Regions from separate parts of the Streptomyces sp. NPDC039480 genome, predicted to be linked through region 3. Evidence: riboswitches for the same ligand, from Rfam matches in the RefSeq annotation. Region 3 holds a riboswitch; each other region holds the start of a gene.

Region 1 (7,260 bases), on a different contig from region 3:
GTGGCCGTGGGCGGTGTCGGATGCTCCACCGAAGAGCCGCGCGACCGCGCGGAACGGCAGGGTGACCACCGTGGCGATGGCTCCGCCGATGGATCGGAGAACGTCTGCAATGGCCTTCAGCATGATCGGGCCTCCAAAGAGCAACAGCTCAATAGCGGTCAATTGCCATGTGTCACCACACAGCCTTACACCCGTCGCTTGCCCCCGAAGAGCGCACAAAAACTGCCGGCCCCTGCCCGCCTCTGCTCGTACCCCCGCCCTGCACACGCGTACTCCCTCTGCGGCTGACGAGAGGCGGATGCCGCACCGGGTGGCCAGGATGAGGCCATGGGCAACAGCACGGCACATGACGGAACGCGGCGGACCGACGGTCTCGACGCCGTCACCACCCGCTGGACGGCACGCGACACGTCCTCGGCGCACGGACGCCTGCGCGACGCGCTGCTCTCCTGGCGCACTTCACTGCCACCCGCGTTCGCCGCCCCGCAATCCGGGCGGCCGACCGGTGAGCACGTGCGGCTCGTGGTCGCCCCCGCCGCACCGGGGGCGCCCGAGGACGCGCTGCTCCTGCACCTCAGCCCCGGCGAGGTGGACCGACTCATCGCACGGCTCGTCGACGACGACGTGGGTACCCGGCTTCCATGACGGGAGACCCCACAGACCGCTCCCCCCAGGAAAGGCAGACCCAATGACCCCAACGCACGACGTCGTCGAGCTGATCCTCCAGGACCACCGCACGATGGAGGACCTCTTCCGCGACATGCGCAGCGTGGAGGCCGACCGGGCCGCCGCGCTCAGCGAGTTCGCCGACCTGCTGATCGCGCATGCCCTGGCGGAGGAGGCCGAGGTGTATCCGGCGCTGCGTCGGTTCAAGAACATCGACGACGAAGAGGTCGAGCACGGCGAGGAGGAGCACGAAGAGGGGAACAAGGCGCTCCTCGAACTGCTCCAGGTCGAGGACGTCGGCTCGGACGAGTGGGACGAGAAGCTGGAGAAGCTCGTCGAGGCCGTGAACCACCACACGGACGAGGAAGAGCGCACGATCCTCAACGGCGCCCGCGAGAACGTGGCCACGGAGCGGCGCGAGGAGCTCGGCTCGGCGTTCCTGAAGGAGCGCGACAAGCAACTGTCCGCGCACTGCGGCAGCGTGGACAACATCCGCCGCATCCTGAAGGACTGAGCTCCGGACACCGATGCCGATGGGGGCGAGCAGCCGGTGGGCTGCTCGCCCCCATGGGTATGTGGGGGGCTGCTGAGGGGATGCGGGAGGGGTGGGTGGGGGTGGGGAGGGGCTCCCTGGTGGGGTGGGCGGGCTCGGTCGGCTCGGCGGGGCCGGCAGGTTGGGCAGGGGCGGCGGAACCGGGCGGGTTGGGCGGGGTCTGCGGGTGGGGGGTTTGTCATTCGGGTGCCAATGCCTGCGGCGTGGATGCGCATGCGGGCGCGTAGTGCATCGCAGAATCTTGCTCTACCTTGCACAAGCCTTACCTGAGCACCCGGCCTGCCTCCCCTCACGCACTTGCGCCCCCTCCCCCACTTCCTCCCTCCCTCAGGAGAACCCCATGCGCATGCCCGCCCCGCGTCGCACAGTGGCGGCCCTTGCCGCCGCCACCGGAATCGCCGCTCTCGGTCTCAGCGCCGGACCCGCGGCCGCCGAGGACACCAAGGCTCCCCTGCGCTACGTCGCCCTCGGCGACAGCTACAGCGCAGGTTCGGGCGTGCTGCCCCTCGACCGGGGTGCACCTCTCGTCTGCGCCCGCACCTCGCTGAACTATCCGCATCTCCTCGCCGCAGCGACCGGCGCCCAGCTGACCGACGTGACCTGTGGCGGTGCGCAGACCAAGGACTTCACCACGTCCCAGTACCCGGGTGTCGCCCCGCAGTTCGACGCGCTGAAGAGCGACACGGAGCTGGTGACGCTCACCATCGGCGGCAACGACAACAACACCTTCATCAACGCGATCCTCGCCTGCGGCAGCGCGGGCGTCCTCTCGGGCGGCAAGGGCAGCCCCTGCAAGGACAACTACGGCAATAAGTTCAAGGACGAGATCGAGTCGAAGACCTATCCGGCGATCAAGGCGTCCCTCAACCAGATCAAGGCCAAGTCGCCCAAGGCGAAGGTCGCGATCCTCGGCTACCCGTGGATCACCCCCGCGAAGTCCGTGCCCGGCTGCTTCGCCAAGCTGCCCATCGCGGAAGGCGACGTCCCCTACCTCCGTGACGTACAAGCGCACTTGAACGGCGCGGCGCAGCGGGCCGCGCAGGAGACCGGCGCCACGTTCGTCGACCTGGCCGCCGCGTCCGACGCGCACGACGCCTGCCGGCCGGTGGGCCAGCGCTGGATCGAGCCGGTCCTCTTCGGCACGAACTTCGTGCCCGTGCACCCCAACGCCCTCGGCGAGGCCGGAATGGCCAAGGAGGCTGTCAAGGCGCTCAACCTGCCCTGAACAGAGTGCCCGCGCGGTCGGGCGCCCGGCGCACGGGCCCAGCGCCGGGGCTGCGATCCTGTTCGGGTGAACGGGATCAAGTGGCGTACCAGCAGGAACCGCTCCGCGCGGAGCGGCGAGACCCCCTCCGCGCGGCGGCCGGCAGGCGCGTCGGGTGCCCTGCGCGGCAGGGGCGCACGCCTGCGGGCCGGTGTGAGCGGTGCGCTGCTCCTCGCCCTCCTCGCCGGCTGCTCGACCGGCGGATCGGACGGACCCGGTGGATCGGACGGACCCGGCGGATCAGGTGACGCCGGCACCTCCGGCCGCGACCGCGTCCGGCAGCCGCCGGTCGACGCCCCCTTCGACTACCAGCTCGGCGGCCCGTACGCGCCGCCGTCGAAGGTGCGCGCCGTCTCGCGCGACCGCACCGCCGACCCCGCCCCCGGCCGCTACAACATCTGTTACGTCAACGCCTTCCAGGCCCAGCCGGGCAAGGAGGCCGCGCGCTGGTGGCAGCGCGAGCACAGTTCTCTTCTCCTGCGTGACGAGGAGGGACGCACGGTCGTCGACGAGGACTGGCAGGAGCCCCTGCTCGACATCTCCACCAAGAAGAAGCGCGCGGCCCTCGCCGAGATCGTCGGCTCGTGGATCGACGGTTGCGCGAAGGCGGGCTTCGACGCGGTGGAGCCCGACAACCTCGACTCCTACGAACGTTCGGACGGCCTGCTCACCACCGACGACGCGGCCGCCTTCGCCCGCCTCCTGGCCGAGCGCGCGCACCGCCAGGGCCTGGCCATCGCCCAGAAGAACACCACCGACCTGCTGGACCGCCGCAAGCGGATCGGCTTCGACTTCGCCGTGACCGAGGAGTGCGCGCGTTACAAGGAGTGCCCGGACTTCGTGTCCGCGTACGACGGGAAGGTCTTCGACATCGAGTACGTGACGAAGGACTTCGACACCGCCTGCCGCACCTGGGGCAAGAAGCTGTCCGTCACGCTGCGCGACCGCGACGTCCTGGCCGCCGGCGAGGAAGGCTACGTGTACCGGCACTGCTGAGGACCCCGGCTACCGGCACTGCTGAGGACCCCGGCTACCGGCACTGCTGAGGGCCCCGGCCGCGGGCTCCAGCGGCCAGGGCCGCCAACTCCTCCGCGGTACGCGGCTCCTCCCCCGCCTCCCCCGCGAGGCCGCACGTGCGCAGCAGCTCGCCGACGGCGACGCCCCACGGCAGGTGCAGCCCGGCCTCGGCCAGCAGGTCCCGGCGGGCAAGCGTCTCGGCGACCGGTCCCGTCCGCACCCCGGAGGGTGTGAGCAGCGCCGCGTCGTCGGCCCAGCGCAGCGCCAGATCGACGTCGTGGGTCGCCATGACCACGGTCGTCCCGGCGTCCCGCAGCCGTTGCAGGGTGGCGAGGAGGCGTTCCTGGCCGTCGGGGTCGAGTCCCGCGGTCGGCTCGTCGAGGATGAGCACGCGGGGGCGCATCGCGACGGCTCCCGCGATGGCGGTCCGCTTCCGCTGGCCGTAGGAGAGCAGGTGGGTGGGCCGGTCGGCGAGCGCGGTGATGTCGAGGGCGGCGAGCGCCTCGGCGACCCGGTCCCGGACCTCGGCGTCGGGCAGGCCGAGGTTCAAGGGGCCGAAGGAGACGTCCTGTTCGACCGAGGCGGCGAACAGCTGGTCGTCGGGGTCCTGCACCACGAGCTGCACGGTCGTACGCAGCCGGGTCAGGCCCTTCCGGTGGTACGTCACGGGGACGCCCTCGACCGTCAACTCGCCGGAGGCGGGCCGCAGTCCGCCGCTGAGCAGTCGCATGAGGGTGGTCTTGCCGCTGCCGTTGCGTCCGAGCAGGGCGAGGGCACGGCCCTCGACGACGTCGAAGTCGAGGCCGCTGAGCACGGTGGGCCCGTCCTCGTACGCGTAGGACACCGCGCGCAGAGCGACCACGGCCTCGCTCATGGCGCTCGCGCCGCCCCCGGCGCTCGTGGCACTCGTGGCGCTCATGGAAGGAACCTTTCCAGTACGAGGGTCAGGGCCACCAGGCCCACGAGAAGTGCCGCGCCCGCGGCCAGGAAGGGCCGGGAGATCCGGGCCTCGGGCACGAGGACGCGCAGGGTGCCGTCGTAGCCGCGCCCGGCGAGCCCGGCCTGCAGCCGGCTCGCCCGGTCGAAGGCGCGCACGAACGCGGTGGCGCCGAGACCGGCGAGGGAGCGCCAGGTGGCAGCGCGGGTAGTGTGGCCGAGCCGGGCGGCCTGCGCCTGCCGGATCCGGCTCATGGAGTCCAGGAGCAGGAAGCTCATGCGGTACGTGACGAGTGCCACGTCCACGACCGGCGCGGGCACCCCCGCCTTCACCAGGCGGGGCAGCAGGTCCGACATGGGCGTGGTGAAGGCGAACAGGAGGACGCCGAGCGAGGCCGCGGAGGTCCGCAGAAGCAGACCGCCCGCGCGCGCCGGGCCGCCGTCCGCGAACGCCACGAACCCGTCCGGGCCGCCGACCTGGACGAGCAGGGTCAGGGCGCCGGTCACGCAGAAGCCGAGCGGCACACGGTAGGCGCGCCACAGTTTGCCGGGCGGCACGCCCGCCGGGCCGAGCAGCAGGGCGAGCGCGGCGACCAGCACCAGGACGGCGCCCGGCCAGGGCGGCAGCGAGATGGCCAGGACGGTGAGGCCGAGACCGAGCACGGCCTTGTCCACGGGATGCCGGCGGCGCCAGCGACTGCTGTGCGCCGCCGCGTCGATGGGCAGCACGCCGGGTCAGACCCGCTCGGTCCCGGACCGGGGGCCGTCCACGTCGACCGGCTCACCGGAGCCGGTCGACGTGGACGGCCCCACTGCTTCCGTCCCCGCTGCTTCTGGTCGCGTCGCTTCGTCCCGTGCCTGTTCCGCGCCCTGGCGGCGGCCCTTGCGCAGCCCGAAGTAGTACGCGAGGACGCCCGCGCCGATGGCCGCCTGCAGGGCGAACAGCGCCGACTCGACTTCCCCGGACGGGGGTTCGTACAGCGGCGAGAACCATGGATCATAGTCCGGGTCGATCTCGGTGATCGCCGTCTCGGCCTGGGCGTCGGCGCCGGCGAACGGCTCTTCCTCGTCGTCGCCGAGACCGAGCGCCAGGGGAAGGACCGCGAGCGCGGCGACGATGAGGAGCAGCAGTGTGTTGATCTTCGCGTTCCGGCTCATCAGGCGCTGGCCCCCGTCTCGGTCTTCTTCGTCGTGTCCGCCTTCTTCGCGGTGTCCGCCTGCTTGCGCTGCAGCAGTACGCCGAGGCGGGTCAGTTCGCCCTTGCTGGACTGCACGAGCAGACGCATCACCAGGACGGTGAGCAGGCCTTCGCTGACGGCCAGGGGGATCTGCGTGACGGCGAAGATGCCGCCGAACTTGCCCAGGGCGCCCAGGAAACCGCTGCCGGGGTCGGGGAACGCGAGGGCCAGCTGGACGCTGGTGACGCAGTACGTGGTCAGGTCGGCGACGAATGCCCCGAAGAACACGGTGACCATGAGCGGCACGTCGTACCGCCTCAGGAGCCGGTAGACCGCGTAACCCGCCCAGGGGCCGATGATCGCCATGGAGAACACGTTGGCGCCCAGGGTGGTGAGTCCGCCGTGGGCGAGCAGCAGGGCCTGGAAGAGCAGGGTGATGGTGCCGAGCACCGTCATGATCGGTGGCCGGAACAGGATCGCCCCGAGCCCGGTCCCCGTCGGGTGCGAGCAACTGCCCGTCACCGAGGGGATTTTCAACGCGGAAAGGACAAACGTGAAGGCCCCGGAGGCACCGAGGAGCAGCGTGCTCTCCGGGTGTTCCTTGACTTCACGGGTCAGGGAGCGGACTCCGTGGACGACGAACGGCGCGGACGCTACGCCCCAGGCGATCGCGTGCGCCGGCGGGAGGAAACCCTCGGCTATGTGCATGGCTCAGCAGACCCTCTCCAGCACCTCGTGGATGGACAACGTGCCTTGGCCGGTCTCCTGGCTGACGGGTCGTACCGACCGGACTCCGCCTTCCCGGGTACGTGTGCACCCAGTGGCTGCCGCGAGGGCTGGAGCCGGACTTCCCGATCACAGTGGCGAGGGCCGCACCGGCATCACACCGGATTTCCCGAGCACCAAGGCGTGGTGACACTAGTGCGCAAAGATCTGCCTGACAACTTGCACGCGGGTCGCGCCGGTGGCACACCCGAGCGCACACCACCACCGCGTACGCCCCTGCTCAGAGGCTGTCCGCCCGGTCAGAAGAATTCGTCGAGCAGCCGGTAGAAGTCCAGCTTCTCCTTGTCGGCCGCGGTCGCCGTCTGCTCCTCGTACCGCCGCAGGAACCGTTCGGCGTACTCGGGTCCGAACCAGGGGTCTTCCTCGTGCGCCAACTCCCTTACGAGTATGGCGAGATCGGTGTGCCGGTCCGCCCTGCCGAGGCGGACGACGTCGATGACTCCGGTGACGCGGCAGGTGTCGGGGTCGAGGAGGACGTTCTCCGGGGTGAGGTCGCCGTGGGTGACGACCAGGTCCTCCGCCGCCGGGCGGGTGCGGCGCAGTTCGTCGAGGAGGCGCTGCCCGGTCCATCCGGCGCGCTCCTCGTCGAGATCGTCCAGGTCCAGCAGGCCTTCGGCGACGTGGTGTGCGGCCTGCTCCATGGTGACCGGCAGGGAGCGGTCGAACGGGCAGTCCTCCAGGGGCAGTCGGTGCAGGGCTCCGGCGAGGTCGGCGAGCGACTCGGCCACGGCGTACCGCTGCTCCGCAGGCCACTCGTCGGCGGCCGGTCTGCCGGGCACCGCCTCGGTCACCAGCCACGCCGTGCGGTCGTCGGCGCCCCGCTCGACGATGCGCGGCACCGGGATGCCCCGCCCGGCGAG
Region 2 (7,260 bases), on a different contig from region 3:
CGCGTTCCCCGCGCTCCTGCTCTCCATGGACGTCACCGTCCTCTACATGGCGCTGCCCACCCTCGGCGCCGATCTCCACGCCGACAGCACGCAGTCGCTGTGGATCGCCGACATGTACCCGTTCATGCTCGCGGGCTTCCTCGTCACCATGGGCACGCTCGGCGACCGCATCGGGCGGCGTCGCCTGCTGATGGTCGGCGCCGCCGCGTTCAGCGCGGCTTCCGTGCTGGCCGCGTTCGCTCCCAGTGCCGAACTGCTCATCGCCGCGCGGGCGTTGCTCGGTGTCGCGGGGGCTTCGGTGCTGCCCTCGACGATGTCGCTGATCAGCACCATGTTCCGGCAGCCCGCGCAGCGGGCCGGGGCGTTCGGGCTGTGGATGATGGCCTTCTCGGTGGGTGCGGTCATCGGCCCGGTCGTGGGCGGTCTGATGCTGGAGCGGTTCTGGTGGGGTTCCGTCTTCCTGCTCGGTGTGCCCGTGATGGCGCTGCTCCTGATCTGCGCGCCCGTGCTGCTGCCCGAGCACCGCGCCTCCTCGCCCGGGCGCCTCGATCCGCTCAGCGTGCTGCTGTCGCTTGCCGCGATCCTGCCGGTGGTGCACGGACTCAAGGAGGTGGCGCGGGACGGCGCCGAGCCGCTTCCGCTCGCTTTCGTCGCTGCCGGGCTCGTCCTCGGCCGGATCTTCGTGCTGCGTCAGCGGCGGCTCGCCGATCCACTTCTCGACCTGCGGCTCTTCGCCGAGCGCGCGTTCAGCGGGGCGCTCGTCGTGTTCCTGCTCGGCATGATCACCCTGCACTCCCTGACCCTGTTCTTCACGCAGTACCTGCAACTGGTCGAGGGGCTCTCGCCGGTCCGCGCCGGGCTGTGGATGATTCCGTTCGTCGCCGGTACGTTCGCCGGTCTCGGCCTCGCCCCGCGGATCGCACGCCGCGTGCGGCCCGCCCGGGTCATCGCGGGCGGGCTGCTCGTCGCGAGCGTCGGCTTCGCGCTGATCTCGCGCGTCGACGCGTCGTCGGGGCTCGCACCGCTCGTCATCGGCAGCACGGTGGTCACGCTCGGCTTCGGGCCGCTGATGGTGCTCGGTACGAACATGATCGTGGGGTCGGCGCCGCCGGAGCGTGCCGGGGCGGCGGCCTCGGTGTCCGAGACCGGTGCCGAACTCGGCTCGGCGCTCGGTGTCGCCGTCCTCGGCAGCGTCGGTACGGCCGTCTACCGCGGGCAACTGGCGGACGCGGACGCCTTGGACGCCGTTCCGCAGGAGACCGCCGACGCGGCGCGCGAGGGGCTCGCGGCGGTGCGGGGCGCGGCCGACGGGCAGCTGGACGGGCTGCCGGACGGGCGTGCGGCCGAGGCGCTGCTCGGCGCCGCCCGGGACGCCTTCGCCACGGGGCTCGGCACGGTCGCCCTGATCAGCGCCGCGCTGCTGGCGGCGCTCGCCGGGCTCACGATGGCGTTGCTGCGGCACGTGCGTCCCATCGGGGCGCCGGAGGAGTGAGCGACGCGACGCGACGCCCGACGGGCGAACCCCCGGGAAAACCGGGGGTCACCTCAGCCGCGGAGGAACCGCACCGAAGGCCGGCCCCCCTCAGGAAGACTCCCCTCGGGAAGACCCCCGTCCCGAAAGCCCCCTTCCCGAAGGCCCCCCTCGGAAACGCCGCCCTCCCCCGGCGTCACCACCGCCCGCACCCCGTACACCTCGGCGATCAGCTCCTCGGTGATCACCTCGGCCGGGGTGCCCGCCGCGTACGCCGTGCCGTCCTTCAGGACCAGCAGGTGGTCGCAGAACATGGCCGCCAGGTTGAGGTCGTGCAGCGCGATCACGCTGGTGACGGGGAGTTCCGCCACCAGGGACAGCAGGTCCAACTGGTGCTGGATGTCCAGGTGGTTGGTCGGCTCGTCGAGGAGGAGCTCGCGGGGTTCCTGGGCCAGCGCGCGGGCGATCTGGACGCGTTGGCGCTCGCCGCCGGAGAGCGTGTGCCAGGCCTGCCCCGCGCGCTCGGCGAGCCCGGTGCGCGTCAGGGCATCGCGCACGGCCCGCTCGTCGTGGGCCGTGGGGGCCGACCACGCGCGGCGGTGCGGGATGCGGCCCAGGCGTACGACATCTCGTACGGTCAACTCGACCTGCGTCGAGGCGTGTTGCTCGACCACGGCGATCCGGCGCGCCACCTCGCGGCGGCCCGTGTCGGACAGCGGGCGGCCGTCCAGGGTGACCACTCCGGAGGCCGGGGCGAGGACGCCCGCGAGGAGGCGCAGGAGCGTGGACTTGCCGGATCCGTTGGGGCCGAGGAGCCCCACCATGGCGCCGTCGGGCGGCGCGAGGCTGACGCCGTCGACGACGAGCCGCCCGCCCGCCTCACGGGAGACCCGCTCGGCACGCAGGCCGGGGGCGTCAGGTGCATCCGGGGCGCCCGTGCCGTCCGGCGCGCCCGCGCCACCCGAGGCGTCCGGCACCATCACGTCGTACGTCATGACGTCCTCCGTGTCCGGTACAGCACGGCCACGAACGCCGGTACGCCGATGAGCGAGGTCACCACGCCGACCGGGACCTCCTGGGGATCCAGTGCCGTGCGGGCCAGCGTGTCCACCCAGACCAGGAACACCGCGCCGGCGAGCGCGGTGACCGGGAGCAGTCGGGCGTGGCCGGAGCCGACGACCGCGCGGGCCGCGTGCGGCAGGACGAGGCCGACGAAGCCGATGGCACCCGCCGAGCTGACCAGGGCGGCGGTCAGGAGCGCGGTCGTGCAGAGCAGGACGAGCCGGGTGCGGGCCACCCGGACGCCCAGCGCCGCCGCGGCCTCCGGGCCGAACGCGAAGGCGTCGAGCGTGCGGGCGTGGCCCAGGCAGACGACCAGTGTCACCGCGAGCACCGCGCCGCACAGCCAGACGTCCGTCCAGCCGGTCCCGCTGAGGGAGCCGAGGAGCCAGAAGAGGATGCCGCGGGTGGTCTCCGCGTCGCCCGTCGTGAGGACGACGAACGACGTCAGCGCGGAGAACAGCTGCATGGCCGCCACGCCCGACAGCACGACCCGGTCCGTCGTGTCTCCGAGGGTGTGACTCAGGAGCAGGACCAGCGCGAAGGAGCAGAGCGCGCCCACGAAGGCGCCCGCCGAGACCGACACCACTCCCCCGCCGACGCCGAGCACGACGACCGCGACCGCTCCGGTGGACGCCCCGGACGACACCCCGAGCACGAACGGGTCGGCGAGGGGGTTGCGGAGCAGCGACTGCATGACCGCCCCGCAGACCGCGAGGCCCGCGCCGCAGACCGCGGCGAGCAGGGTGCGCGGCATCCGCAGGTTCCAGACGATGCCGTCCCTGATCGGGGTGAGCGGACTCTCGCCCCACCCGAGGTGCGCGACGACGGCCGCCCACACGTCCGGCACGGAGATGTCCGCGGGCCCGATGGTGACGGCCACGGAAACGGACAGCACGAGCGCGGCGACCCCGCCCACCCAGAGAAGCCCGATCCGCAGACCGTGCCGCACGGAGGGGGCGACGGGGTCGGGGGCATCCACGGGGAGAACAGGTGCGGGGACCGTGTCCCTGCCCGGTGCTGCCTCCCTCACTTGACGAGTCCGAATTTCCGCAGGCCCGCTGCGACCTGTTCGATGCCGTCGACCGTGCGGATCGTCGGGTTCATGGCCTGGCCGCTGAGGAGGACGTACCGCTTCTTCTTCACGGCGGTCAGGTTCTTCGTCGCCGGGTTGGACTCCAGGAACTTGATCTTCGCCGCCGCGCTCTCCGCCGACTGCGACTTGCGCGTGAGGTCGCCGATGACGAGGACGTCGGGGTCGCGGTCGGCGACGGTTTCCCAGTTGATCTGGGGCCACTCTTCGCGGGTGTCGTCGAAGACGTTCTTCGCACCGAGTTCGCGGGTGATGATGCCGGGCGCACCGCAGCAGCCCGCCATGTACGGGGCGTCGGAGTTGGCGAACCAGTACAGGAGCGTCACGTCGGAGGCGGCCGCCTCGTCGATGTCCTCCGTGGCCTTGGCGACCCTGCCCTTCAGGTCCGAGACCAGCTTCTCGCCGCGCTTCTCGACGTCGAAGACCTTCGCCAGGTCACGCACCTCTTTGTAGACGGTGTCCATGGTGAGGGTCTTGACGCGTTTGCCGTCGCCGCCGCTGTCGTTGTCCTTGCCCGCGCAGTCGGTGGGCGAGACGTAGACGGGGACGCCGAGTTCGGTGAACTTCGTGCGGTCGGCGACGCCGCCCTTGCCGACCGTGTAGAGGAAGGAGGCGCTGACGAAGTCGGGCTCCTTGGAGAGGACCTTCTCCAGCGCCGGGTAGCGGTCGGCGAGCCGCTCCACCTTCGCGTTGTCCTTCTCCAGGTTCTTCAGGACCGGGTCGGTCCAGGTGCCGGTGCCGACCATGCGGTCGGCGAGGCCGAGGGAGAGGAGGATCTCCGTGGAACCCTGGTCGAGGGAGACGGCCCGCCGGGGCGGCGCGTCGACCTTCGCCTCCTTGCCGCAGGAGGCGACCGTCACCGGATAGCCGTCGGCGCTCTCGCCCGCCGATTTCTCCGCGGAGCCGCCGCCGCACGCGGTGAGCGTGAGCGTGCCGGCACAGAGCAGGGCGGACAGAGCGGATATACGGGCTGTACGGCATATACGGGCTGTCGAGGACACGTGATCCCTTGGGTCTCGCGGCTCATACGCGGAGCCTGGCCTGCGTCACGACCTCCGTCGCCCGGTGTGCGAGCGGAGGCGCCAGCAGGTCTTCGGACTCGGGATCGACCGGGCGGGGCGCCTTCCCGGGCGTCCTGGAACGCCCAGTGGCCGTGGCCCCGCCCGTCCCCCTCACCGCTGCGCGTCAGTTCCGGATTCGCACCGGATTCCCTGGCCCAAGTGTGGGTTTGACTGGCTTGCGCAAGTTATCACGCGCCTTCGCGGGGGCGGTCCGCGCCGTGGGCCGGTGCGGGCCTCGGCTCACCGCGGTAGGTGCCGAAGGACCAGCGGTTCCCCTCGGGGTCCGCGATGCCGAACTCGCGGCTGCCGTACGGCTTGTCCTCGATCTCGCGGGTGATCTTGACGCCGGCCTCGGTGAGGCGGGCGTACAGGGCGTCCACGTGGTCGGTGACGACGTAGGCGCCGGACGTGCCCGGTTCCCCGCAGGCCTCGGTGGCCGACTCGGGGTCGTACGAGCCGAGCATGATGCCGCCGCCCTCGGGCCAGTCGAGCTGGGCGTGGGCGACGCGGCCGCCGTCCTCGTAGACCGCGGTGCGCAGGAAGCCGACGGTGCCGACGAGGAAGTCGATCAGCGCGGGGGCGTCGTGGGCCTGCAGGGCCGGCCAGATGGCGGGGGCCGGCGGGCTGGTTTCGGATGTCGTGCCGGGTGTGGTGTCGGTGTTCATGTCTCCCACTCTTCGCCGGCCCCGTGCGCCCCGGCTTGGATATTCCGGCACTCTTCGGCCAGCCAGCGGGTGGGGCTCGCCTCCGTGTACTGCCGGAAGTCGCGGACGAGGTGGGAGTGGTCGTAGTAGCCGGTGTCGGCGGCGACCCGGGCGAGGTCCGGCGGCCCGCCCGCCGCGACGGCGCGGACCACGGCGGCCTTGGCGTGCTGGAAACGCATCAGGCGGGCGGCCTGTTTGGGGCTCAGGCCGGTCTCGGCGCGGAACAGCGCGGTCAGCCTGCGCTCGCTGAGCGCCACGTGCCGGGACAGGCCGCCGAGGGTGCCCGCGCCCCGGTGCCTGGCCAGCCACGCCCAGGCCTCGGCGACCTCTGGGCGTACGGACCCGGCGGCCCGGTCCTCGGCCGCGCGCCGCCGCAGATAGCCGGCGAGCAGGGCGAAGCGGTCCTCCCAGCGGTCCAGTTCGCACAGGCGCTCGCGGATGTCGGCGGCGCGGTCGCCGAGGACGTCGGTGCCGCCGACGACGAGCTGCCCGGCCAGTTCCGCGGCGGGCAGACCGAGGAGCGGGCGGGCCGCGAGGGGGTGCACGGCGAGCTGGATGCCCGCCTCGTGCTCGGGCTGCACGACGTACGCGGGGCTCTGGTGCAGGCCGCCCACGACGATGTCGGTGCGCGCCGCGTCCGGTCCCGTGGCCTGACCGGGGGTGCTACCGGTGGCGATGGACCCGTCCAGCGAGAAGATCAGGGTCAGATACGGGGACGGGAGGCCCCGGTGCAGGGCGGGCCGCTGCCCCGCGGTGCGGTAGCCGGTCGCGGAGACGACCATGCCGCCGAGCCGTGGAACGGTCCGGACGAACTCACGGGAACCCACGCGTTCCAGTATGCGGGGCATGGCCAGGTCGCGTCGCGGAGTCCCCTACCGCTACCCCCGTCGCCCGCCCCCATACCCTCCGCCCCCGGTGACTTCGATCATGGGAAATGGGCGCCCCTGCCCATAGCATGGCGCGCCGCTCCGGACGGGGCCGCGCATCGCTTTCAGGGAACGGCAGGGACGTAGAGACATGGCAGTACGGGCAAAGGGCAAGCTGGCCGTCATCGGTGCAACGGGGGCGGTGGCCGCCGCCGTCCTCGCGGGCAGCGCGCTGTGGCCGACGAGCGAGGCGACCGCCGCCGACTCCTCCGGGGCCACCGCCCGTGAGCTTTCGCACTGGCCGAAGCCCGTCGCGAAGAAGCTCGGCAAGGTCATCGCGGAGAACGGCCACAAGGGCGCGTACGCCGTCTTCGACGCGGACAACACGACGTACCGCAACGACCTCGAAGAGTCGCTGCTGCCGTTCCTGGAGATGAAGGGCGTCCTGAGCCGCAAGACCATGGACCCGTCCTTGAAGGTCATCCCGTTCAAGGACAAGGCCGGGCACAAGGAGAGCCTCTACAGCTACTACAACCGGCTCTGCGAGGTGGACGACCAGATCTGCTACCCCTGGGCCGCGCAGATCTTCTCCGGCTTCACGCTGAAGGAGCTCAAGGGGTACGTCGACGAGCTCCTCGCGTACAAGAAGCCGATCCCCGCCGAGTACTACGAGGACGGCAAGCCGACGAAGACCGAGGTGAAGGCGCCGGAGTTCTCGCCCGGCATGCGGCAGCTGTACAAGACGCTGCGGGCGCACGGCATCGAGGTGTACGTGGTCAGCGCGGCCAGCGAGGACCTGGTGCGCATGGTGCTCGCCGACCCGAAGTACGGCTACGGCGTGAAGCCGCAGAACGTCATCGGGGTGTCCATGCAGCTCAAGGACCGCAGGACCGGCGAGGTGACCACCTCGCGCAAGGAGATCGCCGAGGGCCGCTTCGGCGAGAAGGACCGCGAGAAGCTCGCGCAGCGCGAGCTGACGCCGAACCTGTGGGCGCCGCTGACCTGG
Region 3 (7,260 bases):
CAGGGCGGTCGTGCCGCCCCAGATCTGGCGGGCCCGCAGGATCGCGAGGACGAGGTTGACGCGGTCACCGGCGGCCGGGGCGGTGCCGAGGACGTGCAGGCCGTCGCGGATCTGCGCGTCCTTGATCTCGCAGAGCCAGCCGTCGACGTGCAGCAGGAAGTCGTCGAAGCCGTCGTCGTCCGGACGGTCCTCGAGACCCAGGTCGTGGTCGAGCTTCGCGGCCTGGATGAGCGTCCAGATCTGCGCGCGGATCGCCGGAAGCTTCGCCGGGTCCATGGAGCTGATCTGCGCGTACTCGTCGAGGAGCTGCTCAAGGCGCGCGATGTCGCCGTAGGAGTCGGCGCGTGCCATCGGCGGCACCAGGTGGTCGATGAGCGTGGCGTGCACGCGGCGCTTGGCCTGGGTGCCCTCGCCCGGGTCGTTGACCAGGAAGGGGTAGATCAGCGGCAGGTCGCCGAGCGCGGCGTCGGGGCCGCAGGCGGCGGACAGGCCCGCGTTCTTGCCGGGCAGCCACTCCAGGTTGCCGTGCTTGCCGAGGTGGATCATCGCGTCGGCGCCGAAGCCGCCGTCCGCCGCGGACGCCGCGATCCAGCGGTACGCCGCCAGGTAGTGGTGCGACGGCGGCAGGTCCGGGTCGTGGTAGATCGCGATGGGGTTCTCGCCGAAGCCGCGCGGCGGCTGGATGAGGATGAGCAGGTTGCCGCGGCGCAGGGCGGCGAGCACGATGTCGCCCTCCGGGTCCCCGCCGTTGCCGACCCGCGAGCGGTCCAGGAACATCTCGCCGGGCGGCGGCCCCCAGTGCTGCTCGACCGAGTCCCGCAGCTCCTGCGGGAGCGTCGCGTACCACCGCTTGTAGTCGGCGGCCGGGATGCGCACCGGGTTGGCGGCGAGCTGCTCCTCGGTGAGCCAGTCCTGGTCGTGGCCGCCCGCGTCGATGAGCGCGCGGATCAGCTCGTCGCCGTCGCCGGAGACGAGGCCCGGGATGTCGGCCTCGGGACCGAAGTCGTAGCCCTCGGCGATGAGCCTGCGCAGGAGCGCGACGGCGGACGCGGGGGTGTCGAGGCCGACCGCGTTGCCGATGCGGGAGTGCTTGGTCGGGTACGCGGAAAGCACCAGCGCGAGGCGCTTGTCGGCGGCCGGGATGTGCTTCAGGCGCGCGTGCCGCACGGCGATGCCGGCGACCCGGGCCGCCCGCTCGGCGTCGGCCACGTACGCGGGAAGGCCGTCCTCGTCGATCTCCTTGAAGGAGAAGGGGACCGTGATGAGGCGCCCGTCGAACTCGGGCACCGCGATCTGGCTCGCGGCGTCCAGCGGCGAGACGCCCTCGTCGTTCTCCTCCCACGCGGAGCGCGACCCGGTCAGGCAGAGCGCCTGGAGGATCGGTACGTCGAGGCCGGTCAGCGCGCCCGCGTCCCACGACTCGTCGTCGCCGCCGGCCGACGCCTCGGCGGGCTTGGTGCCGCCCGCCGCGAGGACCGTCGTCACGATGGCGTCGGCGGCGCGCAGCTCGTCGATCAGCTCGGGCTCGGGGGCGCGCAGCGAAGCCACGTACAGCGGCATGGCGCGGGCGCCCGCGTCCTCGATCGCGCCGCACAGCGCGTCCACGAAGGCGGTGTTGCCGCTCATGTGGTGGGCGCGGTAGTAGAGCACCGCGACGGTCGGGCCGTCGGTGCCTTCCGTGCGGGCGGTGCGCTCCAGCGGGCCCCAGGAGGGGGCGGCGGCGGGCGGCTCGAAGCCGTGGCCGGTGAGCAGCACGGTGTCGGAGAGGAAGCGGGCCAGCTGCTCCAGGTTGGCGGGGCCGCCGTGCGCGAGGTAGGCGTGCGCCTCGGCGGCGATGCCGATCGGCACGGTCGACGAGGCCATCAACTGGGCGTCGGGCGCCTGTTCGCCGGTGAGCACGACGACCGGGAGGCCGGTGGCGATGAGCTGGTCCAGGCCGTCCTGCCAGGCGCGGACGCCGCCGAGGAGGCGTACGACGACGAGGTCGACGCCGTCGAGCAGGGCGGGCAGCCCGTCGAGGTCCAGGCGGGACGGGTTGGCGAACCGGTAGTCGACGGGGCCACCCGCCGCGCGGGCGCTGAGCAGGTCGGTGTCGGAGGTCGACAACAGCAGAAGCATGCGGGCGCAGGCCTTCCTCGGGGTGTCCGCGCCCCGGGTGGTCGTATGGACGGCAGGAGTTCCTGGCTCACCCCACGCGGGTGGGGCTCACAGTGGCGGGACCGCGCCGGATTCGCACCGGGCTTCCTCCCTCGGGTCCTGGTGGACCCACGCCGTCGCTGGCGTCGGCGGACCTGGAAGCCCGCCGCCTGCATAGTAAGTCCTGCCCGCCGCCGATGGGGCGGCCACCTGCCAGGACGGTCCGTCTCGGGAGGCGACCGGCCGGATCCGCGTGGGTATGCTCGCCGCCATGCCGCCCACCCGAGCACCATCCCCAGACCAGGGCGAATCCCTCATACGTGACCGGGGTGACGCCTGCCCCGGAGCCCTCCGTCTGCACCTCGCGGACGACGGGCGCCTCGCCCGACTCCGGCTGCCCGGGGGCCTTCTGACGGGGCATCAGGTAGCTGTGCTGGCAGCCGTGGCGGAGCGTCTGGCGGACGGGAACCTCAGCGTCACCTCACGCGGCAACATCGAGCTGCGCGGCCTCGGCGACGCGTGCGGCGGCGAACTCTCCCGGCTGCTCGCGGACGCCGGCCTGCTGCCCTCCGAGCGCCACGAGCGGGTGCGGAACGTGGTGGCGTCCCCGCTCGCGGGAACCGACGGACTCGGCCACGCCGACGTGCAGTTGTGGGCCCGCGAGCTGGACCGGCTCCTCTGCGCCGAGGAGTGGACGACGGCGCTCTCCGGCCGCTTCCTGTTCGCCCTCGACGACGGCCGCGGGGATGTGGCCGGGCTCGGCGGCGATGTGACCTTGATCGCAGAATCGGGCGGGACCGCGGTCGTACGTCTCGGGGGGCACGCCTTCCGGGTCGCCGGGGCCGACGCCCCGCGCGCCGCCCTCGCCGCCGCCGGGGCCTTCCTCGCCGCCGCGCGCGAGGCGGGCAACGGAGCCTGGCGGCTGCGCGAACTGCCCGAGGGCACGACCCCGGACCTGGCGGCAGCACTGGCCCGCGCCGACGTCACCGCCACACCCGCGGCTGCCGCTGCTACACCGGCCGACCTCACCGCTACACCCGCCGACCTCACCGCCACGCCCGTCGGTGGTGCCGTCACACCCGCTGATGGCGATGCCGCGCCCGCTGATGTCCCGCGGTCACCGGTTGCCGTGCTGTCCGCGGATGGCGGTGCCGCGCCTGCCGACGCCCGGCGGCTGCCGGTTGCCGTGCCGTCGGCTGATGGCGATGTCACGCTCGCCGGCGTCCCGCGGCTGCCGGACACCGCTTCGCCTGCGGATGGTGATGCTGCGCCTGCCGACGCCCGGCGGCTGCCGGTTGCCGCGCCGTCCGCTGATGGTGATGCCGCGCCCGCTGATGTCCCGCGGTCGCCGGTTGCCGTCACGCCCGCGGATGGTGATGCCGCGCCTGCCGACGCCCGGCGGCTGTCGGTCGGCGCGCCGACCGCTGATGGCGATGCCGCGCCCGCTGATGTCCCGCGGTCGCCGGTTGCCGTCACGCCCGCGGATGGTGATGCCGCGCCCGCTGATGTCCCGCGTCCGCCGGTTGCCGCGTCGGCCGCAGATGGCGATGCCGCGCCCGCCGGCACCCGGCGGCCGCCGAGTACCGCCCCGCCCGCCCCGGGCGTCGTCGGTCGCGCTGTGGTGGTCCACGCCCCCCTCGGCCGCGTGAGCGCCGCCCAGTGGCGGGCCCTTCTGCCGCTGCCCGCCGATGAGCTGCGGGTTACGCCCTGGCGCGGATTTGTGCTTCCCGGCTTCGCCGATGGGGTCGCGGCCCGCGAACGGCTGGCCGCGCTGGCCGGCGTCGGATACGTCACCGCACCCGACTCGCCCTGGCTGGGTGTCGGCGCCTGCACCGGACGCCCGGGCTGCGGCAAGTCCCTCGCCGACGTCCGCGGCGACGCCGTGCCCGGCACCGGCGGACTCCCCGTCCACTGGTCCGGCTGCGAGCGGCGCTGCGGGCACCCGCACGGCGACTGGGTCGACGTCCTCGCCACCGGCGACGGCCGCTACGAGGTCACGCGGCACACCGGCGGCTCGACCGAGCGCGTGACGGGCGGCACCCTGACCGAGACGGTCACCACGGCACGTAACACCACGAAAACGACGGCCACGAGATGAGCGAGAGCACAGTGTTCGACTACGAGAAGGACGGCGCGGCGATCTACCGCGAGTCCTTTGCCACCATCCGCGCGGAGGCGGACCTCCACGGCCTGCCCGCCGACGTCAGCCAGGTCGCGGTCCGGATGATCCACGCCTGCGGGATGGTGGATCTCGTGAAGGATCTCGCCTACAGCCCGCGAGTCATCGCCGACGCCCGCAAGGCGCTGCGCGACGGCGCGCCGATCCTCTGCGACGCGAACATGGTCGCGAGCGGCGTCACCCGCAAGCGGCTGCCCGCCGACAACGACGTGATCTGCACCCTCGCCGACCCGTCCGTGCCGGACCTCGCCGCCGAGCTCGGCACCACCCGCAGCGCCGCCGCCATGGAACTCTGGCGCGACCGCCTCGAAGGCTCCGTCGTCGCCATCGGCAACGCGCCCACCGCCCTCTTCCGCCTCCTGGAGATGATCGAGGAAGGCGCGCCGCGCCCGGCCGCCGTCCTCGGCATCCCGGTCGGCTTCGTCGGCGCCGCCGAGTCCAAGGACGCGCTCGCCGAGCACTCCTCCGGCCTGGAGTACCTGGTCGTACGAGGGCGTCGCGGCGGCAGCGCGATGGCCGCGGCGGCGATCAACGCGATTGCGAGCGAGGCGGAGTGAACACCGAGACCACTTCCCGGGGGAAGCTGTACGGCGTCGGGCTCGGCCCCGGCGACCCCTCCCTGATGACCGTGCGCGCCGTCGAGGTGATCGCGTCCGCCGACGTGATCGCGTACCACTCGGCCCGGCACGGCCGCTCCATCGCCCGCTCCATCGCGGCGAAGCACCTCAGGGACGACCACATCGAGGAACCGCTGGTCTACCCCGTCACGACGGAGACCACCGACCACCCCGGCGGCTACCGAGGCGCCCTCGACGAGTTCTACGAAGAGGCCGCCGCCCGCCTCGCCGTCCACCTCGACGCGGGCCGCACGGTCGCCGTCCTCGCCGAGGGCGACCCGCTCTTCTACGGCTCCTACCAGCACATGCACAAGCGCCTCGCGCACCGCTACCCGACCGAGGTGATCCCCGGCGTCACCTCGGTGAGCGCGGCGGCGGCCCGCCTCGGCGAGCCCCTGGTGGAGGCCGAGGAGGTCCTCACGATCCTGCCGGGCACGCTCCCCGAGGAGGAGCTGGCCGCGCGTCTCGCGGCGACGGACTCCGCGGTCGTCATGAAGCTCGGCCGTACGTTCGGGAAGGTGCGCGGCGCCCTGGAGAGCGCGGGCCGCCTCGACGAGGCGCGGTACGTCGAGCGCGCCACGATGGAGGGCGAGCGCACCGGCCGCCTCGCCGACGTGGACCCCGAATCGGTGCCGTACTTCTCGGTGGCGGTGCTGCCGAGCCGGGTGGCGCCCCTGACGGGCGGACCCGCGCCGGAACCGCCCGCGGAGCTGTGCGGAGAGGTCGTCGTGGTCGGCACGGGCCCCGCCGGGCCGCTGTGGCTGACCCCCGAGACGCGCGGAGCGCTCGCCGCCGCCGACGACCTGGTCGGCTACACCACGTACGTCGACCGGGTGCCGCACCGCCCCGGGCAGCGGCGGCACGGCTCCGACAACCGTGTGGAGTCGGAGCGCGCCGAGTTCGCCCTGGAGCTGGCCCGGCGCGGGCGGCGCGTGGCCGTCGTGTCGGGCGGCGACCCCGGCGTCTTCGCGATGGCCACGGCGGTCCTGGAGGCGGCCTCGCAGGACGCGTACGCGGACGTTCCGGTACGGGTGCTGCCCGGGGTGACGGCAGCGAACGCGGCGGCGGCCCGGGCGGGGGCCCCGCTCGGCCACGACTACGCGACGATCTCCCTCTCCGACCGGCTCAAGCCGTGGGAGGTCATCGCGGAGCGGCTTGCCGCGGCGGCCGCCGCGGATCTCGTCCTCGCGCTCTACAACCCGGGCTCGCGCAGCCGCACCTGGCAGGTCGGCAAGGCGCGCGAGCTGCTGCTCGAACACCGGGCGCCCGATACACCGGTCGTCCTCGGCCGAGACGTGGGCGGCCCCGAGGAGTCCGTACGTGTGGTGCGGCTCGCGGACCTCGACCCGGCGGAGGTCGACATGCGGACGCTGCTGATCGTCGGCTCTTCGCAGACGCGGGTGTCGCGGCGGCGCGGGGGTGGGGAGCAGATCGTCTGGACGCCCCGCAGGTATCCCGAGGGGTGATTCTGCGCGTGCGTTGTGGCTGAGCGCGCAAGTTCCCCGCGCCCCTTACCGGGGCGCACAGCCCCGCTTTCAGGGGCGCGGGGAACTGCGCGACCAGCCACCACGCACCCGCACCTCACCGCACAGCGGAACGCACCCAGTCGACGGCCTCCTCCGGGGTGGCGACCCCGGGCACGGCCGCCGGCAGGGCAGGGCGCCGGACCACCACGACCGGAACCCCCGCCTCGCGCGCGGCGACAAGCTTGGGTGCCGTCGCCGCGCCCCCACTGTCCTTCGTCACCACGACGTCGACCCGGTGGCGGCGCAACAGCTCCCGCTCCCCGTCGAGCGTGAACGGACCCCGGTCGAGGAGCACCTCCATCCGGGCGGGGTACGGCGGCTCGGGCGCGTCGACGGAGCGTACGAGGAACCACAGGGCCGCCGTCCCGGGGCCCGCGAACGCCGCGAGGCCCATCCGCCCGGTAGTGAGGAACACCCGCTCTCCCAGGGCGGGCAGCACCCGTGCCGCCTGCTCCAGGGAGTCGACCGGATGCCAGTCGTCGCCGTCCGACGCGACCCAGCCGGGGCGGCGCAGGGCGAGCAGGGGAACATGGGCCGTGGCGGCGGCCCGCGCCGCGTTGAACGAGATCGTCCCGGCGAAAGGATGGGTGGCGTCGATGAGCGCGTCCACGTGGTGTGCGGTCAGCCACGCCGCCAGCCCCTCGGCCCCGCCGAAGCCGCCCACGCGGACCTCGCCGGGCGGCAGGCGCGGCGCCGCGACCCGTCCCGCAAGGGAACTGGTCACCCGCAGCCCCGCATCGGCCGTGAGGAGCTCCGCCAGACGGCGGGCTTCGGTCGTTCCCCCCAGAATCAGTACGTGCAC

The links. Region 3 has a riboswitch for cobalamin ahead of cobN (cobaltochelatase subunit CobN). Riboswitches for the same ligand answer to the same signal wherever they lie in the genome.
Region 1: it holds a riboswitch for cobalamin, as region 3 does, so the genes downstream of both, ACZ56E_RS11510 (energy-coupling factor ABC transporter permease) here and cobN (cobaltochelatase subunit CobN) in region 3, are expected to answer to the same signal.
Region 2: it holds a riboswitch for cobalamin, as region 3 does, so the genes downstream of both, ACZ56E_RS18870 (ABC transporter substrate-binding protein) here and cobN (cobaltochelatase subunit CobN) in region 3, are expected to answer to the same signal.

Annotation. Positions count from the first base shown of each region.
Region 1 is NZ_JBVITX010000003.1:182,151-189,410, forward strand. It holds gene ACZ56E_RS11470 (LPFR motif small protein) at 1-123, opposite strand, end outside; gene ACZ56E_RS11475 (hypothetical protein) at 328-645, shown strand; gene ACZ56E_RS11480 (hemerythrin domain-containing protein) at 689-1,180, shown strand; gene ACZ56E_RS11485 (SGNH/GDSL hydrolase family protein) at 1,560-2,444, shown strand; gene ACZ56E_RS11490 (endo alpha-1,4 polygalactosaminidase) at 2,604-3,479, shown strand; gene ACZ56E_RS11495 (energy-coupling factor ABC transporter ATP-binding protein) at 3,514-4,374, opposite strand; gene cbiQ (cobalt ECF transporter T component CbiQ) at 4,416-5,165, opposite strand; gene ACZ56E_RS11505 (energy-coupling factor ABC transporter substrate-binding protein) at 5,172-5,594, opposite strand; gene ACZ56E_RS11510 (energy-coupling factor ABC transporter permease) at 5,594-6,322, opposite strand; cobalamin riboswitch at 6,353-6,536, opposite strand; gene ACZ56E_RS11515 (APH(3') family aminoglycoside O-phosphotransferase) at 6,640-7,260, opposite strand, start outside.
Region 2 is NZ_JBVITX010000005.1:431,892-439,151, reverse strand. It holds gene ACZ56E_RS18885 (MFS transporter) at 1-1,492, shown strand, start outside; gene ACZ56E_RS18880 (ABC transporter ATP-binding protein) at 1,546-2,451, opposite strand; gene ACZ56E_RS18875 (FecCD family ABC transporter permease) at 2,463-3,512, opposite strand; gene ACZ56E_RS18870 (ABC transporter substrate-binding protein) at 3,560-4,624, opposite strand; cobalamin riboswitch at 4,691-4,875, opposite strand; gene ACZ56E_RS18865 (VOC family protein) at 4,873-5,349, opposite strand; gene ACZ56E_RS18860 (AraC family transcriptional regulator) at 5,346-6,215, opposite strand; gene ACZ56E_RS18855 (haloacid dehalogenase-like hydrolase) at 6,406-7,260, shown strand, end outside.
Region 3 is NZ_JBVITX010000004.1:216,031-223,290, forward strand. It holds gene cobN (cobaltochelatase subunit CobN) at 1-2,118, opposite strand, end outside; cobalamin riboswitch at 2,160-2,283, opposite strand; gene ACZ56E_RS14935 (cobalamin biosynthesis protein CobG) at 2,408-4,234, shown strand; gene ACZ56E_RS14940 (precorrin-8X methylmutase) at 4,246-4,872, shown strand; gene ACZ56E_RS14945 (precorrin-2 C(20)-methyltransferase) at 4,869-6,398, shown strand; gene ACZ56E_RS14950 (cobalt-precorrin-6A reductase) at 6,514-7,260, opposite strand.